DNA from 4 places in the Neorhizobium turbinariae genome. Region 3 is predicted to be linked to each of the others. Evidence: predicted binding sites of a transcription regulator. Region 3 holds the regulator's gene; each other region holds the start of a gene.
What was found. Region 3 encodes LexA, which represses DNA repair genes until DNA is damaged. Its sites were predicted from a motif close to TGTTCNNNNTGTGTTCNG; they were not measured.
Positions count from the first base shown of each region.

Region 1: the regulator LexA is predicted to act here: its motif matches at 1,212-1,229, upstream of M0654_RS03505 (ATP-dependent helicase).
Region 2: the regulator LexA is predicted to act here: its motif matches at 5,833-5,850, upstream of M0654_RS11965 (glycosyl transferase).
Region 4: the regulator LexA is predicted to act here: its motif matches at 3,623-3,640, upstream of M0654_RS12745 (ImuA family protein).

Region 1 is NZ_JALPRY010000004.1:112,651-120,112, reverse strand. Features, by position in the region: gene M0654_RS03520 (hypothetical protein) at 180-461, shown strand; gene M0654_RS03515 (KTSC domain-containing protein) at 550-759, shown strand; gene M0654_RS03510 (DUF1328 domain-containing protein) at 834-1,007, opposite strand; gene M0654_RS03505 (ATP-dependent helicase) at 1,245-3,314, shown strand; gene M0654_RS03500 (DUF1801 domain-containing protein) at 3,396-3,803, shown strand; gene M0654_RS03495 (ABC transporter ATP-binding protein/permease) at 3,827-5,620, opposite strand; gene M0654_RS03490 (transglutaminase family protein) at 5,801-7,462, shown strand, end outside.
Region 2 is NZ_JALPRY010000012.1:258,681-266,142, reverse strand. Features, by position in the region: gene M0654_RS12005 (cell wall hydrolase) at 1-779, shown strand, start outside; gene M0654_RS12000 (AtpZ/AtpI family protein) at 1,033-1,392, shown strand; gene M0654_RS11995 (F0F1 ATP synthase subunit A) at 1,454-2,206, shown strand; gene M0654_RS11990 (F0F1 ATP synthase subunit C) at 2,273-2,500, shown strand; gene M0654_RS11985 (F0F1 ATP synthase subunit B) at 2,584-3,195, shown strand; gene M0654_RS11980 (F0F1 ATP synthase subunit B) at 3,201-3,686, shown strand; gene M0654_RS11975 (ribonuclease HII) at 3,785-4,453, opposite strand; gene M0654_RS11970 (PA0069 family radical SAM protein) at 4,619-5,776, opposite strand; gene M0654_RS11965 (glycosyl transferase) at 5,902-6,417, shown strand; gene moaB (molybdenum cofactor biosynthesis protein B) at 6,418-6,966, opposite strand; gene M0654_RS11955 (4-(cytidine 5'-diphospho)-2-C-methyl-D-erythritol kinase) at 6,984-7,462, opposite strand, start outside.
Region 3 is NZ_JALPRY010000001.1:350,180-357,641, reverse strand. Features, by position in the region: gene M0654_RS01640 (VOC family protein) at 1-861, opposite strand, end outside; gene lexA (transcriptional repressor LexA) at 1,056-1,778, shown strand; gene M0654_RS01630 (ComEC/Rec2 family competence protein) at 1,759-4,266, opposite strand; gene gltA (citrate synthase) at 4,553-5,842, shown strand; gene M0654_RS01620 (DUF2059 domain-containing protein) at 6,001-6,627, opposite strand; gene rpiA (ribose-5-phosphate isomerase RpiA) at 6,646-7,341, opposite strand.
Region 4 is NZ_JALPRY010000014.1:48,467-55,928, reverse strand. Features, by position in the region: gene M0654_RS12755 (error-prone DNA polymerase) at 1-1,372, opposite strand, end outside; gene M0654_RS12750 (Y-family DNA polymerase) at 1,372-2,883, opposite strand; gene M0654_RS12745 (ImuA family protein) at 2,804-3,556, opposite strand; gene M0654_RS12740 (hypothetical protein) at 4,550-5,077, shown strand; gene M0654_RS12735 (AAA family ATPase) at 5,317-7,224, opposite strand; gene M0654_RS12730 (AAA family ATPase) at 7,271-7,462, opposite strand, start outside.

The DNA.
Region 1 (7,462 bases), on a different contig from region 3:
GAGGCTTCCGGGCAACCGGGAGCCTTTTTGGCATTTATAGCCTGTCGTCTCCCGCAGACCTGTCGCCATCTTGACGGCGTCGAGCCGGCGCTCCTCCGAACTCATGACGCTCGGCTGGCACGTCGCCGCGAGGAAACTTCCTGCACGTTAATTGTTTGAGGACGAAAAGGAGCTCGATCATGAAGACAATGCCTCTCGTCGCAATTCTTCTCGCTGCGTCGCCCGCCAGTGCACAACAACACCGCAACTACGAAGTCGCACCGAATGGCAGTGGCGGCTATACCGGCACTTACGGAAACGAAAACTTCGACATTGATACACAGTATGGTGGCGTCTCCGGGCAGATCGGCGGAAGACGTCCCGGCGTGATACAGGAGCGGCCATCGCGGAAGGCGGGCAGCATCGGCGCAACGCAGCGCAACTGCGTCGTCGATGGCAACGGCAATGCCCTATGCCGCTAAACAACGCGCGCTGATTGTGCTAATTGACTCGCCTCAGATCCTGCTTATTCTTGCTCTCTGGGAGGAATGACGGAAGGCGGGTGGCGAAATGCATGTTGTGCTGCAGTCGAAGCTCTTGGATGCCGCGGAATACGACATGGCATCGTCGCGATTGAAGATCTTCATGTCCAACGGGCAGATCCGGGAGTTTTGCGATGTGCCCGACTATGTCATCGATGACCTGAGAAATACTTCCTCCCCCGGCAGCTATTACATGAAGCTGATACGCAACCGGTATCGCGACGCCAGCTTGGGTTAGGCTTCCACAACATCTACTCGAAAGCCCCAGCCCTTGCAGGCTGAGACCTCCCTTGTCGCAACCCTCGCGTGTTCTCAGAAAACAGCGCTGCCGACGGCGAATGCGAAGACCACCAGAACCACGAAGACAACGAGGAAGAGGAAGAACAGGATTTTGGCGATGCCGGCCGTGGCCTGCGAAATGCCCGAGAAGCCGAGAAAGCCGGAAATCAGCGAGATGACCAGGAAAATCAGTGCCCATTTCAGCATGGAAGATACCCTCGATGAATGATGGGCAGATAACGTGAACGAACCCGCGAGGTTCCAAACCACGGAGCAACCCGCTCTGTTCCCGACATCTGCACGAACTGCCCCTGCCTGATCCCGCTCGACGTGCCAACGCATATCCGCCACCCCATCGGTCGAACCCGCCACCGAACAACGGGCGCCTTGGCGGCGAATCAGCTATTGCTGCCGAACACATCGGGAACAAGCCTGCGGAAACGAATGTCGATCGCCTATCTGGAAAAGCTCAATGATGCACAGCGCCGGGCCGTGGAGCACGGTTCGGACGTGCCAAACGGCGGTGCGGCCGGTCCGCTGCTGGTGATTGCCGGTGCCGGCTCTGGCAAGACGAACACGCTGGCGCACCGGGTGGCGCACCTCATCGTCTCTGGCGCTGATCCGCGCCGCATCCTGCTGATGACCTTTTCCCGCCGCGCGGCGTCCGAAATGGCGCGCCGTGTCGAGCGCATCTGCAAGCAGGTGCTGGGCGCCAATGCCGGCGTGATGACCGATGCGCTTGCCTGGGCCGGCACCTTCCATGGCATCGGCGCACGTATCCTGCGGCTCTACGCCCAGCAGATCGGCCTTGATCCCGACTTCACCATCCACGACCGGGAAGATTCCGCCGATCTGATGAACCTCGTGCGCCACGAGCTCGGTTTTTCGAAGATGGAAAGCCGGTTTCCGACCAAGGGAACCTGCCTTGCCATCTATTCCCGCGCCGTCAATTCCGAGACGCCGCTGGACGAGGTGCTGAAAGGGCAGTTTCCTTGGTGCCTCAACTGGGAAAAGCAGCTGCGCGAGCTGTTTGGCGCTTATGTCGAAGCCAAGCAGGCCCAGAACGTCCTCGATTACGACGACCTGCTGCTCTACTGGGCGCAGATGATGGCCGAACCGGCCATTGCCGAGGATGTCGGCACTCGTTTCGACCATGTCCTGGTCGATGAATACCAGGATACGAACCGCCTGCAGTCGTCGATCCTCATGGCGATCAAGCCGGGCGGCCGCGGGCTCACCGTCGTCGGCGATGATGCCCAGTCGATCTATTCCTTTCGCGCCGCCACGATCCGCAACATCCTCGATTTCCCGGCAAGTTTCGATCCGCCGGCGCAAATCGTCACGCTGGACCGCAACTACCGCTCCACCACCACCATCCTGGCCGCCGCCAACGGTGTCATCGATCTGGCCCGCGAGCGCTTCACCAAAAACCTCTGGACCGACCGGGAAGCCGAGGAGCGGCCGCGCCTCGTCACCGTGAAGGACGAGGCGGAACAGGCCAACTACATCGTTGAAAAGGTGCTGGAAAACCGCGAGGCGGGCATGACGCTGAAGAACCAGGCGGTCCTGTTTCGTGCCTCCCACCATTCCGGCCCGCTGGAAGTGGAGCTCACGCGCCGCAACATTCCCTTCGTCAAGTTCGGCGGCCTGAAGTTCCTCGACAGCGCACATGTGAAGGACATGCTGGCGGCGCTGAGATTTGCGCAGAACCCGCGCGATCGCGTTTCAGGTTTCCGGCTGATGCAGCTCATCCCGGGCGTCGGTCCACAGACGGCGGGCAAGATCCTCGATGCCATCTCCGCCGATCCGGAGCCGCTCGCAGCACTCGAAGAAATCCCGGCGCCGCCGCGCTCCGGCGCCGATTGGCCGGCCTTTGTCGAGATGCTCAGCGCGGTGCGCCGAAAGGAAGGCTGGCCGTCCGAGATCGGCCTTGCCCGCCAGTGGTACGAACCGCACCTGGAACGCATTCACGAGGATGCAGAAACCCGCAAGGCCGACCTGTTGCAGCTCGAGCAGATCGCAGCAGGCTATGCGTCGCGCGAACGTTTCCTCACCGAGCTGACGCTCGATCCGCCGGACGCGACGAGCGCGGAAGCCGGGGTGCCACTGCTGGACGAGGACTACCTGATCCTCTCCACCATCCATTCCGCCAAGGGCCAGGAATGGCGGTCGGTCTTCCTGCTCAACTGCGTCGATGGCTGCATTCCATCCGACCTCGGCACCGGCTCCACGGCCGAGCTGGAGGAGGAACGCCGCCTGCTTTATGTCGCGATGACGCGGGCGAAGGACCACCTGCATCTCATCACGCCGCAGCGATTTTTCGTGCATGGTCAGCAGTCGCAGGGCGACCGGCATGTTTATGCCTCGCGCTCCCGCTTCATCCCGGCCACCCTGCTGCAGTTTTTCGAAACCACCGCATGGCCGGTCGTGGCACCCATGTCGGATGCCGAACGCCAGCATCGCCAGCAGGTGCGCATCGATGTGACGGCCAGGATGCGCGGCATGTGGCGCTGACGGGATCGTGTCGCAAGGCGATTTCTGCTATGGAAGCTCAGATGTTGAGGGCGAAACGGCAACCTTGAAGGGAGCTTGAGCATGGACAAGCCAAAACTCCTGTCCGGTGGCAATCCGCAGATCCCGAAGGGCGACGGAGACGCGCCGGTCCAGGCCTATATCGCCGCCATGCCCGGCTGGAAAAAGCGGGTTGGACGCACGCTAGACAGGCTCGTCGAAAGGACGGTTGCGGATATTCGCAAGGCGGTGAAGTGGAACACGCCCTTCTATGGCATTGAGGGCAACGGCTGGTTCCTCGCCTTCCACTGCTTCGACCGCTACGTGAAGCTCACCTTCTTCCGGGGCACATCATTGGTGCCACAGCCGCCGGAAAGCTCGAAGCAGAAGGAGGTCCGTTATTTCCACATCCACGAAGACGACGTGATCGACGAAACGCAGCTTGCGGAATGGATCCGCCAGGCCGCCGCCCTGCCCGGCGAAAAGCTCTGACGGCGCACCTCCCGCAGAACCGTTCACCCCTCCGTTTCTTCCGGTGCATCCTCCTTTACAGGCTCGCCGGGCTGGAGCGGCGCCAGGTGCAGGAGCTTCGGTGACATCGCGTCGCTGAAGGCTTGCGAATGACCGACATAGATGATCGTTGAACCTTCGAGCGTTGCCAGCGCCTCCACCAGCCGCGCCTGTACCTGCGGTTCGAGCCCCTCCAGCACGTCGTCGATCACCAGCCATTGCGGCTTGCGCAGCAGCACATTGGCCACCTGCAGCGCTGCCTCCTCCTCCTTGTCGAGGAGGCGGTCCCAGCGCTCCACCGCGTCGAGCCGGTCTGCGTAACGCTCCAGACCCACGACCTCTAGAGCTGTCCTTTGTGCCTCGTCGCTGATGCCGGTGCCGCCGGCGGGATAAGTCATTGCCTCCCGCAGGCTGGCGAAGGGGAGGTAGCCTTCCTGCGGCATCAGGATCATCGTCTCGCCGTGCGGCAGCGTGATCTCGCCCCGCCCCCAGGGCCAGGTCCCGGCAAGCGCTGCAAAGAACAGGTGCCGGTCGGCACCCGGATCACCATTGATCATCACCCGCTCGCCCGCCATGATCGTGCAGGCGTCTTCGCCCATGCGTGTGCCGTGGCCCGCCTCGCCCTTGTCCGGCTCGCCATAAACCGCGACGCCGCGAAGGCTGATCCCCTCTTCGGGCGGTCCCATCCTGTGGCTGATCACCTCGCCCTCCGCGGCCGGCGTATCCATCGCGAGCAGCGCGTTGCGGAAAAAGGAAACGCGCGCCAGCGTCGCCCGCCAGTCCGCGATGACGCTGAAGTTGATGACATACCAGCGCAGCGCCTGGTTGACCTGGTTGAAGGCACCCACCGCCATCATCAAACCACCAAAGGAAAGCTCACCGGAGAAATATATCGGTGAGGCGATGATGATCGGCGCCACCACCGAGAGCCAGCCGAAGCCGGCGGAGACCCATGTAAGGTTGGCAAGCGCCACCGCCAGCCGCTGCAGCATGTGCAGCACGCCATCGATTGCATAGTGGACGCGGTTGAGTTCGCTCGCCTCGCCGCGTGCCAGCGTGATCGGCAGGAGGTTCTCGTTTGTCCGCACCAGTGTGGCGCGAAGGTCTGCCTCGCGGGCATAGCGGTCGGCATTGAGCCGCGGCAACTGACGGCCGACAAAACTGCTCAAGAGCGAGCCGGCAAGCGCATAAATGATGGTTGCCCAGACCATGTAGCCCGGAATGGTGATGACGCGCCCGTCGATGCGGAAGCCGAAGTCCGACGATATCGCCCAGAGCACGCCGATGAAGCTTGCGAGCAGGATGGTGGAATTAACGAGACCGATCGCCAGCGACGTCGTGTTCTCCGCCAGGATGCGCGTATCCTCATGCAGCCTCTGGTCGGGATTGTTGGCGATCGCGCCTGCCCCACCGAGCTTCAGCGCCCGACCGGGTTTCAGCCACACTTCCGCAAGGTCACGCGCGAGGCCTTCACGCATGCGCAGCGCGGTAGTCTGGTTCAGCCACTGCTGGATGACGTTGAGCAGCGTCAGCGACACGCCAAGGACGCCGAACACCATCAACTGGTTCAGGAATTCGGGCATGTCGCGCCGCTCCAGCGCGTCATAGAACGGCCCGTTCCATTCATTCAGCTTGTAGGTCGCATAAGTGGTGGCGAATATGACGGCGAGCAACGCCACCGTCAGCACCAGCACCTTGTTGCGAACCTCGGCGCTCCAGAAGGCGCCGATCATCATCCGCAACTGACTGCCGAACGGAAGCTCGTAAGATTGCGGAGCCGCTTCCTGAGCATGGGTCATCTGTCTTTATTCCCTGCCGCCTTATCGTATTGAGCGAGCTTTATCATGCCGCCGCAGGCTTTGCAGGAGGCAGTGCCAGCAACACCCGGCAAACATCTTGGGCCTCGCCCAAGTATTGCACCTTGCATTCTTCTCAGGCAGCGCCCAAAATCCGTGCAACAGGCTGCTTTTGGGGAACCGATGTCGATCAAGGCGAGTATCTACCACCTCACCCATTACATGTACGACAAACCCGTCCGTCTCGGACCGCAGATCATCCGCCTCAAGCCCGCCGCCCATTCCCGAACAAAGGTATTGAGCCATTCGCTCAAGGTTTCGCCGCAGAATCATTTCGTCAATCTGCAGCAGGATCCTTACGGCAATTACCTCGCCCGGTTCGTCTTTCCCGAACCGGCAACCGAGTTCAAGATCGAGGTCGACCTTGTTGCCGACATGACGGTCTACAACCCGTTCGACTTCTTCGTGGAGGAAGAGGCGACGAACTGGCCGTTCCTCTATCCGGAAAACCTCGTCGAGGACTTGTCGATCTACCGCAAGCCGGAGCCGGCGACGCCCAACCTCCAGGCCTTCCTTGACACTATCGACAAGACGCCGGGCCAGCCGACGGTGGACATGGTGGTAGGGCTCAACGCCCGCCTGCAGCGCGAGATCGCCTATGTCATCCGAATGGAACCCGGCGTGCAGACGCCGGAGGAAACGCTCACCCTCGCCAAGGGCTCCTGCCGCGATACCAGCTGGCTGCTCGTCCAGGTGCTGCGCCATCTCGGTCTTGCCGCGCGCTTCGTGTCCGGTTACCTCATCCAGCTGACGCCGGACCTGAAGGCGCTCAATGGCCCGTCCGGCACCGAAGTGGATTTCACCGACCTGCATGCCTGGGCGGAAGTTTACCTGCCCGGCGCCGGCTGGATCGGGCTCGATCCCACGTCGGGCCTCCTGACCGGCGAAAGTCATATCCCGCTTGCCGCGACGCCCCATTACCGCAATGCCGCACCGATCTCTGGCGGCTACTTTGGCGAAGCGGAGACGAGCTTTGCCTTCGACATGAAGGTGGAGCGTGTCGCCGAGCACCCGCGCATCACCAAGCCGTTTTCGGATGAAAGCTGGGACGCACTCAACGCATTGGGCGAACAGGTCGATGCCGTGCTTGCCGCCGAAGATGTTCGTCTCACCATGGGCGGCGAACCCACCTTCGTGTCGATCGACGACTTCCAGTCCGACGAATGGAACACAGCCGCAGTCGGCCCGACCAAGCGGGAAAAGGCTGACATCCTGATCCGCCGGCTGCGCGAACGTTTTGCGCCGGGCGGCTTCCTGCATTACGGTCAGGGCAAGTGGTATCCGGGCGAAAGCCTGCCGCGCTGGACCTTCTCGCTCTACTGGCGCAAGGACGGCCGGCCGATCTGGAACAAGCCGGACCTGATTGCCCAGGAAGGCGGCGACTACCATGTCGGCGAAGGTGACGCCCAAAAGCTGCTCTCCGCGCTCGCCACCGAACTCGGCATCGACACCGAGATGGTGCTTCCGGCCTATGAAGATCCCGCCGAATGGATCCTGCGCGAAGGCAGCCTGCCGGACAATGTCGATCCCTCCAACTCCAAGCTGAAAGATCCGGAAGAGCGCAGCCGCATCGCCCGCGTCTTCGAACGTGGCCTGACGACACCGAGCGGTTACGTGCTGCCCGTACAGGCCTGGAACTCGCAGGCGCGCGGCGAGACACCCAGCCGCCGTTGGGTGAGCGAGAAATGGCGCACGCGGCGCGGCAAGATCTTCCTCGTTCCCGGCGACAGTCCCGTGGGTTATCGCTTGCCGCTCGGCACCCTGCCCCATGTGCCGCCCTCGCAG
Region 2 (7,462 bases), on a different contig from region 3:
CCTTTTCGGCCGGGTCGATTCTGGAGCGGCACAGCTCGCTCGTTGCGCCCGTGGATGAAGCAACCGAGTTGACGGCCTTCGCCAAGGTCGACCTTGAGGACACGGAAGTGGAACTGGCTGCCTTCTATTTCCGCAAGGACGAGACGTCAAAGCCGGATGACGACATGCTGCCGATGGTGGCAAGCCTTGTTAATAATGACACAGCCGATGTGCTGGCGACCGCCTATGCCCCGCCGGCGCCGGATTTCTCCAAGCAGTCGCCGTTTGACGCGATCCTCGCCGACAAGCAGAAGCCCGGCCGCTTCATTCCGCCGATCAGCCCGGATGACCACGCCTGGGCCGCGACGCCGTTGCCGCCCGAGTCGTTTACGGCCAAGCAGCAGCAGTGCCTGGCGTCCGGCATTTACTTTGAGGCGAGAGGGGAATCGGTGCGCGGCCAGGCCGCCGTGGCGCAGGTCATTCTCAATCGTGTCCGTAACCCGTCTTATCCGGGCACCATCTGCGATGTCGTTTATCAGAACGAAGACTGGCGCAACCGCTGCCAGTTCTCCTTTGCCTGCGACAACATCAAGGACCGCATCCGCTCTCAGGAACACTGGAAGGTGGCGAAGGAAGTGGCGATGGCGGTGACGGCGGGCAAGATCTGGCTGCCCGAGGTGGGATCGGCGACGCACTATCACGCCACCTATGTGCGCCCCAACTGGGCGCGCACGATGAAGAAGGTCGGGCGCATCGGCCTGCATGTCTTCTACCGCACCTATGGCGGCGGCTGGAGTTGAGGCGCCGGCCTTGGCGATAAGCGTGCGATTCCCGCGACAGTTTTACCCAGCCGCGGTTGTAGGGCAAATAAGCTATTGATTCGTCTGAATTAATTAACCGCTTGTGGAGAGGCTTGAACGCCTTGACTATGAGAACGGGCAAAACTATGTTGCGCGCGACTTGAAAACGGGCCTGAAGGCGCAAAATCCCACGCTGGCTGCACTTTTAGGGCAGTCCGCCGGCTACTGAAGAGACCGGCAGGGGAGGAAGCGCATGACGGACGACCGAAACGAAAGTCTGGAAGAGCGCCGGAGGCGCCTTTCTGCAGCTCTTGCAGAAAGGAAGGCCGAAGATGCTGCCGAGGCGAAGCGGGACGCGCAATCTGAAGAAAGCCGGAAGGGCATGGCCCTTGGCTTCAAGATTTCCTCCGAGTTCATCTCTGCAGTGGCTGTTGGCGCCGTTCTAGGCTTTCTGCTCGACCGTTTTGCCGGCACGTCGCCATGGGGGATGATCGTCTTTCTTCTTCTTGGCTTTGGTGCTGGCGTTCTGAACGTGCTTCGCGCTGTGGGAAAGGTGGCTCCGTCCCCTTTCGCTCAGCAGGAAGCTAAGGATAAGAAGCGCGACGGCTCTTGAAGTCTTGCGTACGCGAATAAGAAGCGAGCCGCGGCGAGCGGCGAAGGATAAGAGGTAGACGGTGGCAAACGATCCGATCCATCAGTTCCAGATCAGCAAGATCGTTCCGATCGAGATCGGCGGCATCGACTTTTCCTTTACGAACGCATCGCTCTTCATGGTTGCCACGGTCGCTTGCGCTGCCGGCTTCCTGTATTTCGCGACTTCGCAGCGTGGCCTGATCCCGGGTCGTGCCCAGTCCGTCGCGGAAATGTCCTATGAATTCATCGCTGGCATGTTGCGGGAAGGCGCGGGCAGCCAAGGCATGAAGTTCTTCCCGCTTGTGTTCTCGCTCTTCATGTTCGTGCTGACTGCAAACCTGCTCGGCATGTTCCCGTACTTCTACACAGTGACGAGCCAGATCATCGTGACCTTTGCCCTGGCGCTTCTCGTCATCGGCACGGTCGTTGTCTACGGCTTCTACAAGCATGGCCTGCATTTCCTCCAGCTCTTCGTTCCGAGCGGCGTTCCCGGCGCGCTCCTGCCGCTGGTTGTTGCCATCGAAGTCATCTCGTTCCTTTCCCGCCCTGTGTCGCTCTCGGTTCGTCTTTTCGCGAACATGCTGGCCGGCCACATCACGCTCAAGGTCTTCGCAGGCTTCGTAACCTCGCTTGGTGCCCTCGGTGCGCTTGGCGTAGGTGGCGCGATCCTGCCTCTCATCATGACCGTCGCTCTGACCGGTCTCGAATTCCTCGTCGCCTTCCTCCAGGCCTATGTCTTTGCGGTGCTGACTTGCATGTACCTCAACGACGCGGTCCATCCTGGCGGGCACTAAGGATAACGACATTGGCGTCCTAGGCGTCAGTCTACAGCCGCAACAACCATTTCGAAGGAGTTTCTCATGGAAGCGGAAGCAGCAAAGTTCATCGGTGCAGGTCTGGCTTGCTTTGGCATGGCCGGTACGGCCCTCGGCCTCGGCAACATCTTCGGCAACTACCTGTCGGGCGCCCTGCGCAACCCGTCTGCCGCTGACAGCCAGTTCGGCCGCCTGGTATTCGGCTTCGCCGTTACGGAAGCTCTGGGCATCTTCTCGCTGCTCATCGCTCTCCTGCTGCTCTACGCAGTATAAGACCTGACCAGGGATTGGGATCGCGGCCGCTCCAAAACAGCGCGCCGTGATCTTTCGCATTTAGACTACACCTGGAGGTGATGATGTTCGTGACCTCGGCATATGCGCAAACCGCGCCGGCCGCTACTGACCAGAATGCAGCGCCCGCTGGCGAAGTGCATACCGAAACCGGCGTTGCCCACGAGGCAGAGCACGGTGGCGGCGTTTTCCCGCCTTTCGACTCGACGCACTTCGCGTCGCAGTTGCTTTGGCTCGTCATCACCTTTGGCCTCTTCTATCTTCTGATGAAGAAGGTCATCGTTCCCCGCGTCGGTGGCATTCTCGAACACCGCCACGACCGGATCGCACAGGATCTCGATGAGGCTGCTCGCCTCAAGGCAGAGGCTGATGCCGCTGTCGAGACCTATGAGCGTGAACTGGCTGCTGCCCGTGCGAAGGGCAATGCGATTGCTGAAAGCGCTCGCGAAGAAGCCAAGACCAAGGCTGCTGCCGACCGCGCCGCGATCGAAGCTGAACTCAGCGAAAAGCTCTCGGCTGCCGAAACGCGCATCGCCGAGATCAAGGCTCAGGCATTTGCCGAAGTTGGCCAGATCGCAGAAGAAACCGCGTCCGCCATCGTCGATCAGCTGATCGGTGCGAAGGCGACGGGCGACGACATCAAGGCTGCCGTTGCAGCCGCGAAGACGGGAGCCTGATCATCATGGCATTCGATGCAACATTTTTCGCACTCGTTGGCCTCATTCTCTTCCTGGCGCTCGTTATCTACCTGAAGGTTCCGGGCATGATGGCCAAGTCGCTCGACGAGCGCGCGGCCAACATCCGCCAGGAACTCGACGAAGCACGTCGCCTGCGTGAAGAAGCCCAGGGCCTGCTTGCTGAATATCAGCGCAAGCGCAAGGAAGCAGAAGCCGAGGCCGCACAGATCGTGGCTGCCGCAGAACGCGAAGCCGCTGCGCTGACGGAAGAAGCACGCGTGAAGACGGAAGAATTCGTCGCTCGCCGCAACGCGCTTTCCGAGCAGAAGATCCGCCAGGCCGAAGCTGACGCCATCGGTGCCGTTCGCGCCGCAGCCGTTGACCTCGCCGTCGCTGCTGCCGAAAAGGTGATCGCAGCAAAGGCCGACAGCGCCACGCAGGACGCGCTGTTCAAGGATGCCGTCGGAAGCGTTCAGACCCGTCTGAACTGATCGCGAACAACCAGACAAAATTCAAAGGCCGGGCAAAACCCGGCCTTTTTTGTTGCGCTGTGGAATGGTGAGGCGTCGGGCCGCCCTTCGGCTGGCGCTTAGCTTTCCGGTAGAACATCCTTGCGCAGCGGCCGGAAGCTCATGCGGTGCAGCACGCAGGGCCCGTGCTTCTCGATGCCGGCGCGGTGCTGCGGCGTGCCGTAACCGGCATGGCTCGCAAAGCCGTACCCGGGAAACACGATATGCGCCCGGGTCATCATGCGATCTCGCGTCACCTTGGCGATGATGGAGGCGGCAGCAATCGACAGCGACCGGGCGTCACCCTGGATGACGGCCTTGCCGGCGCAGCAGAGGCCCTGGGGAACGTCGCGACCATCCGCAAGGACATAAGACGGCGTCACCGCCAAGCCCGCTACTGCGCGCCGCATGGCGTCAAGGCTCGCACGCAGGATGTTGCGCTCGTCGATATGGCGCGGGCCAGACGCCGCGATCGAGACTTCTGCCGTCGCCATGATGGCTTCGAACAGTGCCTCGCGCTGGTTGGCCGTCAGTTGCTTGGAATCGTTGAGGCCGTCGGGGATGTTGTTCGGGTCTAGAATGACCGCGGCTGCCACCACCGGACCGGCAAGCGGGCCGCGCCCGGCCTCGTCCGTGCCCGCTACCGGCCAATGGCCTGCCTTGCGGGCCTGAAGCTCCAGGCTGAAATCAGGAACGAGCGGAACGTCTTCAAAAAGTGAAAGAGAATCGGGTGACGTGCGAGGCAACATGGCGGCAACCTCGCACGTCGACCCGACCTCCTGCAACCCCCGGCGGGGCGAGTGCGGCATCGCTCTCCACCGAGGGGCGGCGGTGGAACCGGGGTGTTTCCGACGCGGAACAGGACGAGCGCGTCGAAACCGAGAATTAAGAGTGCGGCCGTGACAGCTTGTCTGTCAGAGCAGCGACAACTGGATGCCTCCGCCGTCTGGCCGCACGAAGATGTCGTCACGCAATGGCAGGCCGCGCCGCGTCATGCCCAGCCGCTTGGTTGCCATCTCGAACCGGCGGCCAATCTGCCAGGCATAGGGACCAGCGCCCTTCATCCGCTTGCCGAACTCCGCGTCGTAATCCTTGCCGCCTCGCATCGAACGGACGAGCGACATCACGTGGCGGTAGCGGTTCGGGTAGTTCTGCAGCAGCCAGTCGCGGAAGAGGGGGCTCACCTCCAGCGGAAGGCGCAACAGCACGTAGCTCGCCTCGGTGGCGCCCGCAGCATGTCCCGCCTCAAGGATGCGCTCGATCTCGTGATCATTGAGCGCTGGGATGACCGGAGCCACCAGCACGCCCGTCGGAATGCCCGCGTCGGTCAGCGCCTTGATCGCGTCGAGCCGCTTGGGTGGCGTGGAAGCGCGAGGCTCCATCGTGCGGGCCAGTTTCCGGTCGAGTGTCGTCACCGAAATCCCAACCTTCACGAGGCCCTTCGCCGCCATGTCCGACAGGATGTCGATGTCGCGGGTGATCAGTGCAGACTTGGTAACGATGGCAACGGGATGGTTTGCCTTCTGCAGCACTTCGAGAATCTGCCGCATGACGCGCCATTCGCGCTCGATTGGCTGGTAAGGATCGGTGTTCGTGCCGATGGCGATCGCCCGCACCTTGTAGTCCGGCTTGCTGAGTTCGCGTTCCAGAAGTTTAGGCACATCCGGCTTAGCGAACAGCTTTGCCTCGAAATCGAGCCCCGGGGACAAGCCCATATAGCTGTGGGTCGGGCGGGCAAAGCAATAGATGCAACCATGCTCGCAGCCGCGATAGGGATTGATGGAGCGGTCGAAGGAAACGTCAGGCGACTCGTTGCGAGTAATGGCCGTGCGAGGCTTTTCGACCTGCACATCCGTCTTGAATGGCTCGAGCTCCTCAAGCGTCTGCCAACCATCGTCAAAGGCTTCGCGCCGCTCGCCCTCGAAACGACCGGTCGGGTTCAGTCCGGCGCCACGACCACGCCGACGGTCGACGTCAACTCTCAGGCCTGTGGCCTGGACCATCGCATCGGCAATATCAGCCGTATGGGCAGGCGCGAAAGCGGCCTGCCGCAGTTGGGACAGTTCGTTCATGGGACACTCCTGGAGGCACGCCTCCAAACCTGATGCTGGATTCGTAGCGCCGAAATGAGAACAATGCAAGAACAAACTTCTGGAACAAACTGGCGTTCGGTTGTGCGATGCAGTAGAGCAAGAGGATGCTCACGGTCCTCATGGAATGCCGAAATCAGGAATCGGAACTGGCCCAGACGCTGTCGGTGCTTGTCTCCGGCGCCGTCGAGGGCCTCATCAGCGACGTTATTGTTCTGGATCACGCTTCGACCGATGGTTCTTCGCGCGTGGCAGATGCCGCGGGCTGCCGCTTCCACACTGGGTGGGATCTTCCATCGGTGCTGAAAGAGGCTCGCGGGGAATGGTTGCTGCTCCTCGAACCGGGCGCTCGCCTGCAATCCGGCTGGATCGAAGAAGTGCTGGAATATCTGGCGCTCAACCGTCGGCCGGCGCGCTTTTCGCCAGCGCGGAACTATCGCCGGCCATTGCTGCAGCGAATCACCCGCAAGGCGACGCCGCTTGAACAGGGGCTGCTCTTGCCCAAATTCATGGCGACCGCAGAGGGCGAGGCAGGCAGGGGGCTGGAAGCGTTGGCGAGGGGCGTCAAGCCGCTCAAGCTCAAGAGCGAGCTGATCCCGGCCTGGGTCGCTGCGGCGCGCTGACTACTTGCCGCTGCGGCGCAAGTGTTCGTCCAGTCGCGGCATGATCTCGATGAAGTTGCATGGCATGTGCCGGTAATCGAGCTGCGCCTTCAGGATGCAATCCCACGCGTCCTTGCAGGCGCCCGGCGAGCCGGGAAGCACGAAGATGAAGGTGGCATTGGCCACGCCACCGGTGGCACGCGACTGGATGGTCGAAGTGCCAATCTTGTCATAGGAAATGCGGTGGAAGACTTCCGAAAAACCGTCCATCCGCTTCTCGAACAGTGGTTCAAGCGCTTCCGGCGTCACGTCGCGGCCGGTAAAGCCGGTGCCGCCGGTGGTGATCACCACGTCGATCTCCGGATCCAGCGTCCAATCGCGCACCTGCGCTGCGATCTTCTCCTTGTCGTCCGGAACGATCGCCCGCGCCTTCACCTCATGCCCCGCCTCGGTGATTCGCGCGACGAGCGTATCGCCGGAGCGGTCGTCGGCGAGGGTGCGGGTGTCCGACACCGTCAGCACGGCAATTCCAACGGGGATGAAGGGGCGGGTCTCATCAATCCGGCTCATGATCGCTCCTTTGTGGGTTACGCGCCGACCGTCTGCGCGGCCTGAAAATACCAGTCAGGCCGCTTGGCGGCGAGGTTGGCGGCGGCGTGTTCTGCAGCCTCGGCATTGCGGAATATTCCGAAACAGGTCGCCCCTGAACCGGACATCCGCGTCAGCAACGCGCCCTCGGCCTTGATCTCGGCCGAGAGCTGCTCAACCTCCGGAACAAGCAAACGCGCCGGCGGCTCAAGATCATTGCGCAACCGGTGGAGAACATCCATCCAGTCGCCGTCGAGCGCGCCGATCGGATCATTGTTCTTGTTCGGCAGGCGTCGGAAGATTTCGGGCGTTGAAACGCCAACCAGCGGATTTCCCAGCACCACCGGAAGGGACGGAAGCATTGGAAGAGGTGTCATCTCCTCACCGATCCCCCTGGCCAGCAGCGGCTCGCCCTTGAGGCACATCGGGACATCCGCGCCAAGTGAAAGTGCCAGCGTGGCAAGCACGGCCTCAACAA
Region 3 (7,462 bases):
AAACCCGAACAGAACGCCCTGACCGGGCGCTGCCGAAACAAGCACCCGGCCCTCTCGGCGGATGAATGCGACGTCATTAGCAGCAAGGGTAATCTCTGTCACGGCAAGATCGGTAGTCTTGAAGATCACGGCGCAGCCCTGCAGCCCTTCCCCGCCAGCTTGAGGTGGAAGAAGGAAATGCAGCCCCAGGTCATCGTCGGACATCACCCGTGTACGGACGCCGTTCGCTGCCACGAAACCGGCGCCCAACTCATCCTGCTCATGCTCGAACACCTGCGCCAATAGCGGCACGGCCGCATCGGGCTGTGATGCACCCAGGATGATCTCGCTGATGCCGATCACCGCGTTCGCATGGCTCAGCAGTTCCTCCCGCCCCGAAGGCAGTGGATTCAATCTCTGACAGGAGAACAGAAAGAAATTGGGTGACTGCGAGTCGGCCGCAAAGGCGAGACGAAAGCGTGCCTCCGATTCCGTGCCATCCGGAAGCTTCATCGGCCGGGCGAACTCCAGCATCTCGCCGCCGGATATGCCCTGCGCCGTGAAAGCGGTATGATCCGCCTGCGCATCATCGGTGGCGAGCACGATGGCTGAAAGCCCCTCCCGATGCCTCGTGCGACAGAAGGCAAGATTGCGCTCGGTGAACACATTGCCACGCTTCGCAGCCGCTGCGGCCTGACGACGATTGGCGAATGCGAGCGGCTCCAGATAACTCCCATCCCGCAGGAAAACACAGGCGTTGGCGGTGCCAAATGGGTGCAGCGCATCGGGTGCAACCGTGAACCCAAGGTCACCAAGGCGCGCCCGCGTCACTGCCAGATCCTTCACCGGTAGGACCAGATGATCGATTGCTCTTGCGTTCACGTCATACCCCCGAGCCAGAACCGGCCTTTTAAATTGGCAACCGCGACGCCAGCAGCAAGTGCTCTCACGGCCAGATCACCGGCTCCTGATCAACAAAAATGCATATGACTTCACGGATATTTAGCCACTTGCGGAACACATACTGAACAGATAGTGTCTGTTCTGGATTTGTTTCCGACTCTTGGGGTGCTGACATGCTGACGCGCAAACAACAGGAATTGCTGCTTTTCATTCACGAACGAATGAAGGAGTCAGGCGTACCGCCATCTTTCGACGAGATGAAGGACGCACTTGATCTCGCATCGAAGTCTGGCATCCACCGGTTGATCACAGCGCTTGAGGAACGCGGCTTCATTCGCCGGCTTCCAAACCGCGCCCGGGCCCTGGAAGTCATCAAGCTCCCTGAGGCCTACTCCCCCAGCATGCAGCCCCGCCGCGGTTTCTCGCCGAGTGTGATCGAAGGCAGCCTTGGTAAACCGTCAGCGTCTACCGCGTCCGCCAAACCTGCACCCGCCGCGGCCGACAATTCCAATTCGGCGACTGTCCCCGTCATGGGACGCATCGCGGCCGGCGTGCCGATTTCGGCGATCCAGAACAACACCCACGATATTACCGTACCAGCCGAGATGCTCGGTGCGGGCGAGCATTACGCGCTTGAGGTCAAGGGCGACTCGATGATCGAGGCCGGCATTCTCGATGGCGATACGGTGGTGATCCGCAACGGCAGCACCGCCAATCCGGGCGACATTATCGTGGCGCTTGTTGATGATGAAGAAGCAACGTTGAAGCGCTTCCGTCGTCGCGGCGGCTCGATCGCGCTGGAGGCTGCCAACCCGGCTTACGAAACCCGCATCTTCCCGCCGGACCGGGTCAAGATTCAGGGCAAGCTCGTCGGCCTTATTCGCCGCTACCACTGAGAAGAGCCCGAAGCGGCGCCGGCAGCTCCGCGCTGAAACTTTTGCTCCGCCAGTCGTAATGGCGGTGCCGGTTCCAAGAGCGACTGAGCCCGACCATGGCAGCACTTGCTGTCCAAAGATCGCGTTGCTTCGCGCGGTTGAAGTTGATCTCAAGCGCCCCTGCCTTTCGAAGCGTTTGCCCGCTGATCATCAGCGCGCCGGAGCGACACTCGTGGAAGCGGGCGCTTGGAGCTATGACGATGTCGGAGGCATCACACGCCGCGCCTGCGAAACGTCCATCCTCGACCACCGCGACCGTCACGCTCCCATCGGTTTTGGCCGCACACCACGCCTTGGAGACACAGCTGAACCCGCCTTCCGGTGCTGATCGCATCGCAGAGCGGGCCGCCTCCACTTCCTGTTCCGTCAGCGCCCGCCGCTCACGAGACGGTTCAGTAGGCCTATTATTGTCGCCGCCCGGAGACAGGCTGGTCTTCACATCCGGCTTCAAAGGCTGCGACAGCGTCAGCGCTCTCGTCCACTGGCCAAAGATAAAGTCGGGTGGACGGGCACGATTGGTCGCTACTTGCTGGCCACGGGTTAGCGCCACCAGCGTCCCATCCTCGGAGATCAGAAGATCCGGCAGCCGTTTTGCCCGTTCCTGCCAGGACAAGATGACCGCCAGCATAAGAAGCGGCAGCCCGAGAAGCCGCAGCCGCGTGCGCAGGAGCACGAGCAACAACAATCCGGCGGTAGCGACAGCAAGAAACCACGGATGCTGCCGCCCAAGAGGAACATCGCCGCCCCAGTCGGCAACATGTTTGGCAACGGCGATGACCGCTTCAAGACCATAACCCATCACCGTCAGGAAGGGCCATTCAAGCCCGAACGGCATCAGCAGCATGCCGATCAGGCCTGCCGGCATTACCACGAAGGAAATGATCGGCATCGCCGCGAGGTTGGCAGCAAGGCCGTATGTCGCGAGACGATGAAAGTGTTCAATGGAATAGATCGAGGTGGACAACCCGCCGATGAGAGACGTCACGAAGATGCCGGAGAGGAAGGTCAGTCCCGCAAGCAAAGGCGTCATCAGCGGGTGACGCAGCAGAAAGTGCTCGGCATCCTTGCCCTCGCGGCGCCGCTTCCAGAGCGCGTAACCGGCAACCAGCGCCGCCGTCGCGGCAAACGACATCTGGAAGCTCGGGCCCAGGATCTCGGACGGCGTAAGTGCCATGATGACAAGTGCGGAGATCGCAACATTGCGCATGCTGATGGCGGGCCGGTCCAGGAGCGCGGCGACCAGCATCACCGCCATCATGATGTAGGCTCGTTGCGCCGACACCCCAAAGCCGGAGATCAGGTAGTAGGCGGTCGCCATGGCGAGAGCGCCGACGGCTGCGATCTTCTTGATTGCGTGACGCTGGGCAAATCCTGTGAAGACCGACAGCACGCTGCGCACGCCGATAAAGAAGATACCGGCGGCAAGCGCCATGTTGAGGCCCGAGATCGCCACGATATGCGCCAGCCCCGAAAGACGTAGCGCCTCGACGGTTTCGGCGGATATGGCGCGTCGTTCGTCGGTAACGATGGCGGCGGCGAACGCACCGGCATCTCCGAGTACAGCCGAGCGGATGCGTTCGGCGATCGCGCCACGCAGGCCAAACAGGAAGCGCCTGGTATCGAAATTCCACCCGGCTTCGGCGGGCGCGGCCTGCTCGACCTTCTTCGGCGCACCATAAAAGAAGCCAACGGCGCCAATCCCATCGAAGTAGGACGTAAAGGCGAAGTCATGCAGGCCGGGGAGCGCGGGGCCAGAGGGCGGCGAGAGCCGTGCGCGCCCATTGATGACGTCACCCGGCAGAAATGCCGGATGCTTCGACCTCGCCAGAAGCGAAACCTGCTCAGGCGACCGACCGACCGTCGGCTCCGCCGTCTTCGATACCTTCACGATATATCGCCAGCGCCCGGAGGCATCGACCTCTCGGCGCTCCACGACCCCGGTTACAAAGGTGGTGACGGGCGAGTCTAGGAGCACCGTGCTGCGCCGCCATGCTTCCCACTCGGCAAGCACCATGCCTGCCAGGAACAGCGCCACCGCCGTCAGCGAGAGGGCCATCGCGCCACCGCGGTTGCGCATGGCAATCGCTGCCAACGAGCTCGTGATGAGAAACACCACGAGAGGCCAAAATGGTGGGTCGCGCGCAAGGCTGAACCAGAAGGCCGCGCCGCCGCCCACAGCAACCGGGACGAACAGGAAGCCATGCCCGAAGGCTCTCTCCTCCTCGACAGCCAACGTCATGGCGCGAGGCAACCGTCGCAGCTTGCGACCGGCCGCCTGCTGGAGACGAGCGAGCGGTGCGGCAGGCTTGTCGGTGGGCAAACGCGTCAGCGTCCTGAACAATTGTCCGTGATGACCGACTGCCGGCGGGTCGTGTCTGGGGAGCCCCATGCCCTCCCCGAGCGACAGGTTCAGCTTGCGCGCTTCAAGAGATGCCGTTTCATCCGTCACCGCAACCCCTCAACCGCGGCCACACAAGGCATGTCGCTGCAACCCTAGCGTTTCCCGCCACGCCGTCAACTGGTGTAATCAGCACCTGCTTTCACCGCCTGATTGCCGGATGCACCAGTAGATTGCTCAATGAGTTAACCTGCTCTTTGGCATGCTGATTTCGCGGTGCACAAAATGCCTTTCGTATACCTTGGCATCGGCGGTCGGATCATATAGCAAAGCACGGGACGCTTAATTCTTGTGGCGCTTGTCAGGCGCCATGCCGCCGAACGGTTGGAGGATCAGAATGACGGAACAAAGCGCAAATGTGGTACTGGGCGACAAGAAAGTCGACCTGAAGGTCAAGTCGGGGACCATCGGTCCGGACGTGATCGACATCGGCTCTCTTTACAAGCAGACCGGTGCCTTCACCTATGACCCAGGCTTTACGTCGACGGCCTCCTGCGAGTCCAAGATCACCTATATCGATGGTGACAACGGTATCCTGCTACATCGCGGATATCCGATCGAGCAGCTCGCCGAACACGGCGACTTCCTGGAAACCTGCTACCTGCTTCTTTACGGGGAACTGCCAACTGCAGCCCAGAAGAAGGACTTCGACTACCGCGTGACCCATCACACGATGGTGCACGAGCAGATGAGCCGCTTCTTCACCGGCTTCCGCCGCGACGCTCATCCGATGGCCGTCATGGTTGGCACCGTTGGCGCTCTCTCGGCCTTCTACCATGACTCGACGGACATCACCGATCCACACCAGCGCATGGTTGCATCGCTGCGCATGATCGCCAAGATGCCGACGATCGCGGCGATGGCCTACAAGTACCACATCGGCCAGCCCTTCGTGTATCCGCAGAACAATCTCGACTACGCGTCGAACTTCCTGCGCATGTGCTTTGCGGTGCCGTGCGAAGAATATGTGGTGAACCCGGTTCTGGCTCGGGCCATGGACCGCATCTTCATCCTGCATGCCGACCACGAGCAGAACGCATCGACCTCGACCGTTCGTCTCGCCGGCTCTTCGGGTGCAAATCCGTTTGCCTGCATCGCGGCCGGCATCGCCTGCCTCTGGGGCCCGGCACACGGGGGCGCCAACGAAGCAGCGCTCAACATGCTGCAGGAAATCGGCACCGTTGACCGCATTCCGGAATACATCGCCCGCGCCAAGGACAAGAACGACCCGTTCCGCCTGATGGGCTTTGGTCACCGCGTCTACAAGAACTATGACCCGCGCGCCAAGATCATGCAGAAGACCACGCATGAAGTTCTTGGCGAACTTGGCCACAAGGATGACCCGCTCCTGCAGGTTGCCATGGAGCTCGAGCGCATCGCGCTGACGGATGAGTACTTCATCGAGAAGAAGCTCTACCCGAACATCGACTTCTATTCCGGCATCACGCTGAAGGCGATGGGCTTCCCCACCACCATGTTCACCGTCCTCTTCGCGCTGGCCCGCACCGTCGGCTGGATCGCACAGTGGGCGGAAATGATCGAAGATCCGCAGCAGCGGATCGGTCGTCCGCGTCAGCTCTATACGGGTGAACCGCAGCGCGACTACCTGCCGATCTCGAAGCGCTAGTCGCTTCATCGACACGAAACGAAAACCCCGGAGTTGGCGACAACCCCGGGGTTTTCTTTTGGCGTATTTGAGACTGCTTCAACCGACGCTCCTCGCAGTCGGTACCTGAAAACGAATGATCCGCCTCTAAGGGCGGATCATTGAGTTATAAGGCTTGATCAGGGCTTCGGTGCCGGCGTCGGGGCAGGCTTGGCCGGAGCCGCCGGCTTTGCCGGGGCTGGCTTGGCGGCCGGCTTTGCCGGTGCAGCCGCGCTGGTGTCCACCGTCGGTGCCTCGATCGGCGTTGCGTCGATCACGCCGCGTAGTTTCTCGGTGCTCTGGTTGGTGAGGTCACGCGAAATGCCGTTTGCCCAGATTTCCGCGGCGCGAACGAGTTCGCGGTTCACGAGCGGCTGGTTGGTGAGCAGTTTCTTGCCGGCCTCGGTGTTGAAGAAGGTCGAGATCACCTTCAGCTCATCGATCGAGAAGCTCTTGGCATAGATCGTCGCAGCTTCCTTTTCGAGATCAGCGCGGCGCGGTGCAAGAGCAAGCGCTGCTTCGTCAACCACGTCGGAAATCTGCGACTGGAAGTTCGGCGATGCCTGGATGAACTGAGCCTTCAGGCGTTCAGCCAGGTTCGGCAGGATGTTGTCGTAGCGGTCCGTCACATTCAGCGAAGCAATGGCGTCACGCGCAGCAGCGAGTTGTGCTTCCGACACGTCCTGCGCATGAGCCGGCAGCATGGAAGCGCCGGAGAAGAGGATCGCCAGGGCGGCGGCACGGCCGATAACCGCGAATCTGATCATGAGTTCGTTGCTCCTACTTTATTTCGCCTCAAGCGTTCGCGCTCCTGCCGGACCGGCAATGATCGCGATGGACGCCATTTGAATGAACAGCCCGTGTTCAACGACACCGGGTATGGAAAACAGTTCCGCCGACAGAGCCTCTGCATCAGGAATACGGCCAAAAGATGCGTCGACAATATGGTGGCCGCCGTCGGTCGTGAAGACACCATCGCCTAACCGGCGCAGCTTCAACTCGCCGGTGAGATTGAGCTTGGAAGCCGCGCGTTCGATGGCGATGATGGTCGCCGCTTCGCCGAACGGATTGATCTCGATCGGCAACGGAAAAGCGCCCAGCGTCTCCACCAGCTTGCTTTCATCGGCGATCACGATCATCCGGCTTGAGGCCGCTGCGACGATCTTTTCGCGCAGAAGCGCGCCACCGCCCCCCTTGATGAGGTTCAGCTTCGGATCAACTTCGTCGGCGCCGTCGATGGTAAGGTCCAGTTCCGGCATCTCGTCGAGCGATTTCAGCGGCACGCCAAGTTCGAGGCAAAGCCGCGCGGTGCGTTCGGAGGTGGGTACACCTTCGATCCGCAGCCCGCCATGCACCTTTTCAGCCAGAAGCCGGACAAATTCCTCTGCGGTCGAGCCAGTCCCGATCCCGAGCTTCATCCCGTCTTCGACATACGAAAGGGCGACCTGCGCCGCCTTGACCTTCATTTCCCTGGCGTCCATCCGCCAAAAGCTCCCCGCTATCTCGTTGCCCGCTGTTTACACGCCTCCTTCGGCAAACGAAAGTCCCCCTCGCCTGGCTTTCGCCCGCAAGACTGCCGGTGATTTGCTTTTTGACCCTGCT
Region 4 (7,462 bases), on a different contig from region 3:
GACGGTAGTCTTCCGGATTCAGGTTGAGCTCCCTGACGTTGCGCTCCGTGATCTCCTCCGACCACGACCACAGGCCAGACGAGAGCGCCTTCGTGACATCCTCGGGCAGCCCCATCGCCTTGCCGACGTCCTTGATCGCCCCCTTAGCCCGGTATCGGGTGACGGTGCAGACGAGCGCAGCCCTGTCGCGGCCGTAAGTCCGGTAGATCCACTGGATCACTTCCTCGCGCCGCTGGTGCTCGAAGTCGACGTCGATGTCCGGCGGCTCATTGCGCTCCTTCGACACGAAGCGCTCGAACAGCAGGTCGTTCGTCTCTGGATCGATGGAGGTTATGCCGAGGATGTAGCAGATCGCCGAGTTGGCAGCCGATCCTCTTCCCTGGCACAGGATGCCCTGCGAGCGGGCGAAGCGCACGATGCTATAGACGGTCAGGAAATACGGCGCGTAGTCCATCTCCCTGATGAGATCGAGTTCGTGCCTGATGGTTCGCAGCACGTGCTGTGGGAGACCTTCTGGATACCTGTTCGGGATGCACTCGCGGACGCACTGCTCGAGAGACTGCTGGGCGTCCATGCCGTCGATGAGCGCCTCCTCGGGATACTCATAGGTCAGTTCCTCAAGCGAGAACCTGCACTGCTGGACGATCTCCATCGTCCGCGCCAGGGCTTCCGGATATCGAGGGAAGAGGCGCTCCATCTCCTCAGGCGGCTTGAGGTATCGGTCGGCGTGCCGCTCGCGGTCGAAGCCAACGTCATCGATCGTGGTGTTCTTGCGGATGCAGGTGACGATGTCCTGAAGCTGCCTCCGCGAAGGTTCATGGAAGAGGACGTCGTTGGTGACGACGGTCTTCACCTTGAACCTCGCGCCCAGGTTGGACAGTTCATGGAGCCGCATCTGGTCGTTCGGACGTCGCCGGAGGCATAGCGATAAATACGCGCGGTTGCCGAAGATCTCCGCCATCTTGCGGAGCTGGACCGCGCAGGCATCGTCCGGGAGATCTGGAACGAGTATGCCGATCAGGCCTTCCGAGTAGAGCGCGACGTCCTCGAGATGCAGGATGCAGTTGTTCTTGCCGCCCCTGCCCTTGCCAAGCGTGATCAGCCGGGTGAGACGCGAATAGGCAGCCTTGTCGGTCGGGTAGACGAGGATCGACATGCCATCCTGAAGATCCAGCCGACAACCGACGACCAGGCGAAGTCCGGTCGCACGCGATGCCTCAAGAGCGCGGACGATTCCGGCAAGCGAGTTCCGGTCAACCACACCGATCGCTTCGATCCCCAGCTCCTTCGCCGTCGCAAACAACTCGTCGGCCGATGAAGCGCCGCGAAGGAACGAGAAGTGGGTGGTGACCTGCAGCTCCGCATACCGCATCAGCCGAAGACCCCGTGCATGAACCATCGATGATCCCCGGTCTCAGGATCAACCCCGTCCCCGGCTCGGAAGATCCAGTAGCGTTCGCCATCGTCGTTCTCGATGACGAAGTAGTCGCGGACCGCTTCCAGTTCGTTGGGGCGCTTCCACCACTCGCCGAAGATCCGCTCGGGCCCGTCGGCCCGTTTCACACGATGACGCTTGCCGCGCCATGTTATGCTCGCAGGAGGATAGTCCGGCATCAGCGCGATCGCCTGGATCTGCTCCGGGCGATCGAAGAGCCGGACGGGCCTTCGCCAGTGGCCGACCCACGTCGCCTCCGCCTGTTCGGCGACCGCAGAGATCCGCTGGACGCTGCGTTCGGGAACGTCCGAGGCGACGGGAGCCACCCGATAGACCCGTTGGCCCCGGTTGCCGAAGATGTCGATCAGCGGCGTGATGTCGTCGGTCTCCTCCTCAACCAGACCCGATGCCCTCTGCTGCTCCTCTAGCGGCTCGGCCGCAACGGCGATCAGGACGAGCTTCTCGATCCCGAAGCCGGGTTCTATCTTCTCCGTGCGATCCCTGAACAGCTTGGTCAGCCAGGCGACGTCGCGCGCTGGCTTGGCTGTTCCCGCCCGGATCGCCTGGATGGTGTTGTCGACCTTGTGCACGATGAGGTCGGTGCGCCGGGCACCAAGACCGCGCTTCTCCAGCTCGGCCACGAGCTGCACGACCAGCCGTCCGACATACTTGTCGATCGTCTCCGCAGCCCCGATCGGTTCCTGGAAAGACCGCGATACTTCGACCAGATCCGCCGTCCGCATCGGGTCGATGGGATCCGACATCCGTCCATACATCTGATCGAGCCTCCGGCCGACCTCGGGACCGAAGCGAAGGGCCAGCGGGGCCCTGGGCGTGTTCGACAGCTCCCCGATCCTCTGGAAGCCGAGAACGCGGAGATCCTGAACGACCTTCTCGGGGAGCCTGAGCAGGGATATCGGAAGCTTCTCGACCGCCCGGACGATCTCGCCCCGCGGAACGATCACGGTATCCCGCCTGATGGCTCGGACGCAGGCGTGCGCCCCGCCCCAGGTGTCGGCTATGGCGACCTTCGCGGTGAGCTTCCGGGAGCGGAAGAGATTGACGATCCCGGTGATCATCGGGAGTTCGCCGCCCTGAAGATGGTCGGCACCTTCGGTATCCATGACGAGACCGTCAATCCCATCGACGGCGACGATCGGCGAATAATGGCCGAGCGCCCAGAGACCGAGCCGGTCGAGCGCCGCCGCGTCCGCAACGGGATCGGCATCGACGAGCATCAGGCCGCGGAAGATGGCCTGCGCCTTCGCGGCCGCCATGCCGACGCGAACTCCCATCTTCTTCGCAGCGGCATCGGCGGCCGACACCCAGCGCTTGGATCCGCTCCTTGCAATGACGGCGATAGGCTGGTCATCCGGTATGGCGGAATCGTCCCGCCTGATCCTGTCGGTCGGCAGATCCGGAAGATAGATGGATACGACCCTTGTCATCACACGCTCCGACGCAGAACTCAGCACACTCGCCCGCACGCGATCTCATCAACTCAAGAAACCATCGAGGCCGCCCCACGCCCGGCACGGGCAGCTCGTCCGAGGGGAGTACGCTCACCCGCCACCGCGTTGTCGACGCCGTCGGCTGGCCGAAGTCGTTCGCCTCCGTCTGCCGCCTCCACCGCCGCACCACCAGCGCCAGCGTTCCGGTTCGCTCGGCGACAAGCTGGAGCCGACGACTGACCACCATTGGGAGCCGGACCATCTCGCCCACGACCGCGCCGAGGCCACCATACGACAGTGCTTCCTCCATGCTGGCGGCGACGTCCTCCTCCTTGTCGCCCTCGACAAAGATCACCCTTCGCGAATGCAGTCCCGCCTGTGCGAGGGCCGGGAAGAAGAGATCTGGCCGCGTCAGGCACCATACGATCTGCCCCTTGGTCCTGGCGGCGATCCCGGCCGCGAAGAGCGCTGCGGCGGCTCCGTCGACCGTTCCGGATCCTCCGCCCGCGAATTCGTGAAGAGCGCCGTGGGCGAGCCCACCCCCAGGGAGAACTGCATCTATTTCCGGAACCCCGAATGGCAGCCAGCCAGCCTTCTTCACGCCCTCTCCCTCTATAAAGGAGATGCGTTGACGCAGATCAGCAAGGACTTGATCGCGGACAGCCGACATCGTTCGCGGAATCCTCTCGGCTCACGTTGGTTTGGAGGCACGGCATCATGCCGCAGGAATGCTTGATGTTCCCCTTCTGTTCCCTCATAAGAACGGAGTCAAGACGGCCTTGAATAGGAAAACAATCTCATGATTTTAGTGAATTCGCAGATTCACTATGTGAATCAGCTCGCTAGGTTCTTCTCGCAAGCCACCGGTCTCGTTGAAGAAATTTTTGTTGGCGAGAAATAGCAAGATGGTCAGGACCTTGAATTGGTACTCCAGCCGGATATTGTCGACCTGGAAGCGGCGCATGGGTGCTGGACGTCCGCATTCCGATCAAGCTCGTGGAGGCTCCACATGGTTTTCGCGTTCAGATCCATCGTTGCACTTCTCCGCTCGAAGCGACCGACGCTCGCCGACGAACTGCACCGATCCGGCTTCCGACCTGCGCGCACTTCGCGGATCAAGGTCGGCGAAAGACGCAACCGGGAGACACTGCAGCGCCGTGGCAGGATCTGATCCTGTCATCGACCCGGCAGATAGCGGCGGAGCATCCAATTGAGCAGGAGGAAAGCTCCGCTGGATCTGACAGCAAGTCTCCGCCAAGTGCGGGATCCGGTCATCCATGTCGAATGCCGGGTCTGTGGCCGATCTGGATCGCTCGACCGGGCGGCTTTGGTGAAGAAGCACGGATCCGCCGTCACCTTCGCCCGGCTGCGCAGGATGGCGGCCATGGGGTGTGATCGTCTGGTCAGTGGAGACGGAGATCTGTGCGGGACGAGGTTCCCGTGTCTGGCAGGTGACAATCGATGACGGAGGGAGGCTTTTCTGGACAAGGCGCAGAGAAAATGGCTCGAGGAGCGGCGGTCGCAGCTCGTCGGGACCCCAACAGATCCTGAAACGAGGAGTGTCAAGTACACGTGGATCCAGGATTTCGGGCAAGGGATCTCCGTCTCCTGCGTCCGACGCCGATATTTTCGCATCGATGAGACCGAGTTCAGGAAGCGCTACGTGTCGCTCGAGTTCTCGCTTCCCGGAAAGCCGGACGCGGAGGCGGTGTTCTTCGAGTGGGATGCGACAGGCTTCACGGATGCGACGGAATTCCTCGACGCCGCCGACAGCCACAGCCATGAAGACTACGAGATGGCTGCCGCCGTGGGAGAGTGCTGGTCCGAGTGGGAGCACCCGCTCGACTACGGCTCGATCGTCGTTTTCCATCGATTGGTCGTTCCGTCTCCCATGCCTAGCTTCTGGGAGACGATGAGATCCGCAATCAAGCGCGAGTTCTCGCGTCGTGCTGCGATGATGGTGCTGAAGGCGTTTCCGTTGGAATGGGAGAACAGGTTCCAGGATCCCCTGGCACCTGGACAGGATGCATTCGAGCGCCGCATGAAGGCGATGGCGAAGCACTACAGACGAAACCTCGGGGTTTCACCGCTGCCAGTCTCAACCAGTCTTGGTGAGTGGTTCTGGCTGCCGATCCGGTTCGATGAGGCAGCTCAGGGCGGCCCTGCGAAACAGTCTGCATATCTGGGCTGAGGTTCCTTGCTCCAACCCTGATCGGCAAGAAAGTCCCGTACGACATCGACAAGGTTATCGAGTATGCGAAGACGCTGCCGGATCCATATGCGGACGGCAAGCGGAAGCGGCCTAGCCCGCTCGATCACGTCTAGGCCAACTCTGGCTGCTGCTCATCATCGCCTTCCTCCTGCTCGTCCTCATCAGGATTATGTCCACACTGGTGCATTCTTGCGACCATGCGACGAACCTTCATCTCCTTATCCTGATGAAAGTGCCGGGGACGACAAACGTTCATCTTCGTCAAGAGCGTCCAGCACCTCCCGCGCGGATAGCCTGAGTCGATCCACCAGGAGATCGACCAGCACCTCGCAGGCAGCGCGATGCCTTTGCAGGATCCCCCTCGTCCGTTGGAACTGCTCAAGAAGGGTCGCATCGACGCGGGCGAGCAAGCTGGGATCCATGTGGCCAATATCGCTGATCGGTTGATCGGAGAGATCACCGAAAGAAGCGAGTCCCTTCCCCATCCCATGCGACCGCTCGATCGCGATCGCGATCCTGGTGGCGTCGTACAAGTCCGATCCCGGTCCGCCGGAAGAACCGTCGTCGTGGCTGCCGAGCATGACCTTCTCTGCTGCCATACCCCCGAGCGTCATGGCGATCACGTCAAGGTAATGAGCCTTGTTGCGCCGCGCCCAGGTCTGCGGCGCGAACGTTGCCTTCCCCAGGGACTGGCTTCCAGCGGTTGGGATGATGCTGGAGGCGATCTCGACCCTGACGAGTTCCATGCCGACGACCGTTCCGACAACTGCGTGTCCGATCTCATGGACGGCATTGACCCTCAGCGCCTCCGGCGGAATCTTGATGGAGATTGGCAGATGGATCCTGACGTCATCCGCGGTGATGGGCCTCCGCAGTCTTCTCGCCCTGCGCCGGGCGTTTCTGACCGTTCTCTGGATGTCGGCCCCGCTGGCCCCCTCGGTGAGTTCTGCAAAGTCTCGATGGTCCTCCTCGGTCAGGCTTCCACGGAGATGAAACTTGAAGATTGCCGCACGCGCCTGAAGGTCTGGGAGCGGGATCTTCACATGGCTATCAAGACGCCCGGACCGGATGATCGCAGGATCGACCTTGTCCGGATGGTTCGAGGCAGCCACCACGATGACGCCCTCCCGCCCCTCGATCCCGTCCAGCTGTTCGAGCAGGCCATTGATGGCCTTGATGTCATAGGAAGCATTGCTGCCGGTGGCGTCGTCCCTTGATCCGAAGGCGTCGATCTCGTCGATGAACAGGATCGCTGGCGCGCGCTCCTTCGCTTCCTTGAAGGCCCGCTGCATCGCCTTGAGGAAGTCGTTGAGATAGCCCTTCGCCTGCCACTTCGCATAGGACCCGCTCACCAGCTTCACATCGCAGGAGGCTGCCAGCGCGCGGGCGAAAATCGTCTTCCCGACGCCCGGCGGGCCGGACAGGAGGACCCCGCGGTCGACGTCGTCCCAGGAGATCGCGCCTGACCGCCAGTCGCCGAGATCACGGCCAAGATCGAGACCCCAGGTCCTAGCCTCCCCGTATCCGTGCATGTCCTCGAGCCGGATGTGCGCCAGTGCGTCGGGTTCTTTGCCTGGCTCCGGATCCGGCGTATCCGACTGCGCCATCCTCTCGATGACCGACAGGACACGCGAGATGGGGCGGCCGCGCGTCATGGCGAGCTTCAGGCGCTTCCAGTCGCATGCTGCCAGAGCTTCCGCCTGTCCGGGGGTGACCGAGACTCCGTACGCCCATCTTACAACTCCGCGCACCTGCCGGGCATCGGGAGCGTCCACCTCGGCGATGACGTCGAGAGCGTGACGGAGGTGGAAGGGAATGGCGTCATCCGATCTGAATAGGATGATGGTCTTCTTGTTCTGCACCATGTCCATGATGGCCTCGATGTGGCTTTCAGCGGAGTCCTCGTCGAAGGCCTTGACCTGGTCCTGGAAGCGGTAGTCCTGATCGGTATCCACGACTACAAGCGCTGCCCGCATGTACGCGGCCTTGGACGACCAGTAAGGAATGATGAGGCCGACAGCGTAGTGGGAGGCCCGCCGATAGGGCCGCATGGCCCGGCTGATGCCTGCATAGGCCAGAAATTCCGGGAGCGAGAAGCCGCGCCCTTCACGGGTGATGTTCTTCATTGGCTGAGATCCGGTTGAAGGCTTCCTGATGTTGCTGACGAGATGGCTAACCTGATCGCGCACCATCTCCACGTGTTGTCCGCCCCAGCAGTTCCATCACCTCGTCACCCCTCACGACCTCCCTCTCAAGGAGCAGACCGACAAGGGCGTCGACATCCTTGCGCCTCCTCCGGATGATGTCCGACGCCCTCTCCAGGGATCTCGCGAGAAGCTTCTCCACCCTGCTGCGCAGCTCGGG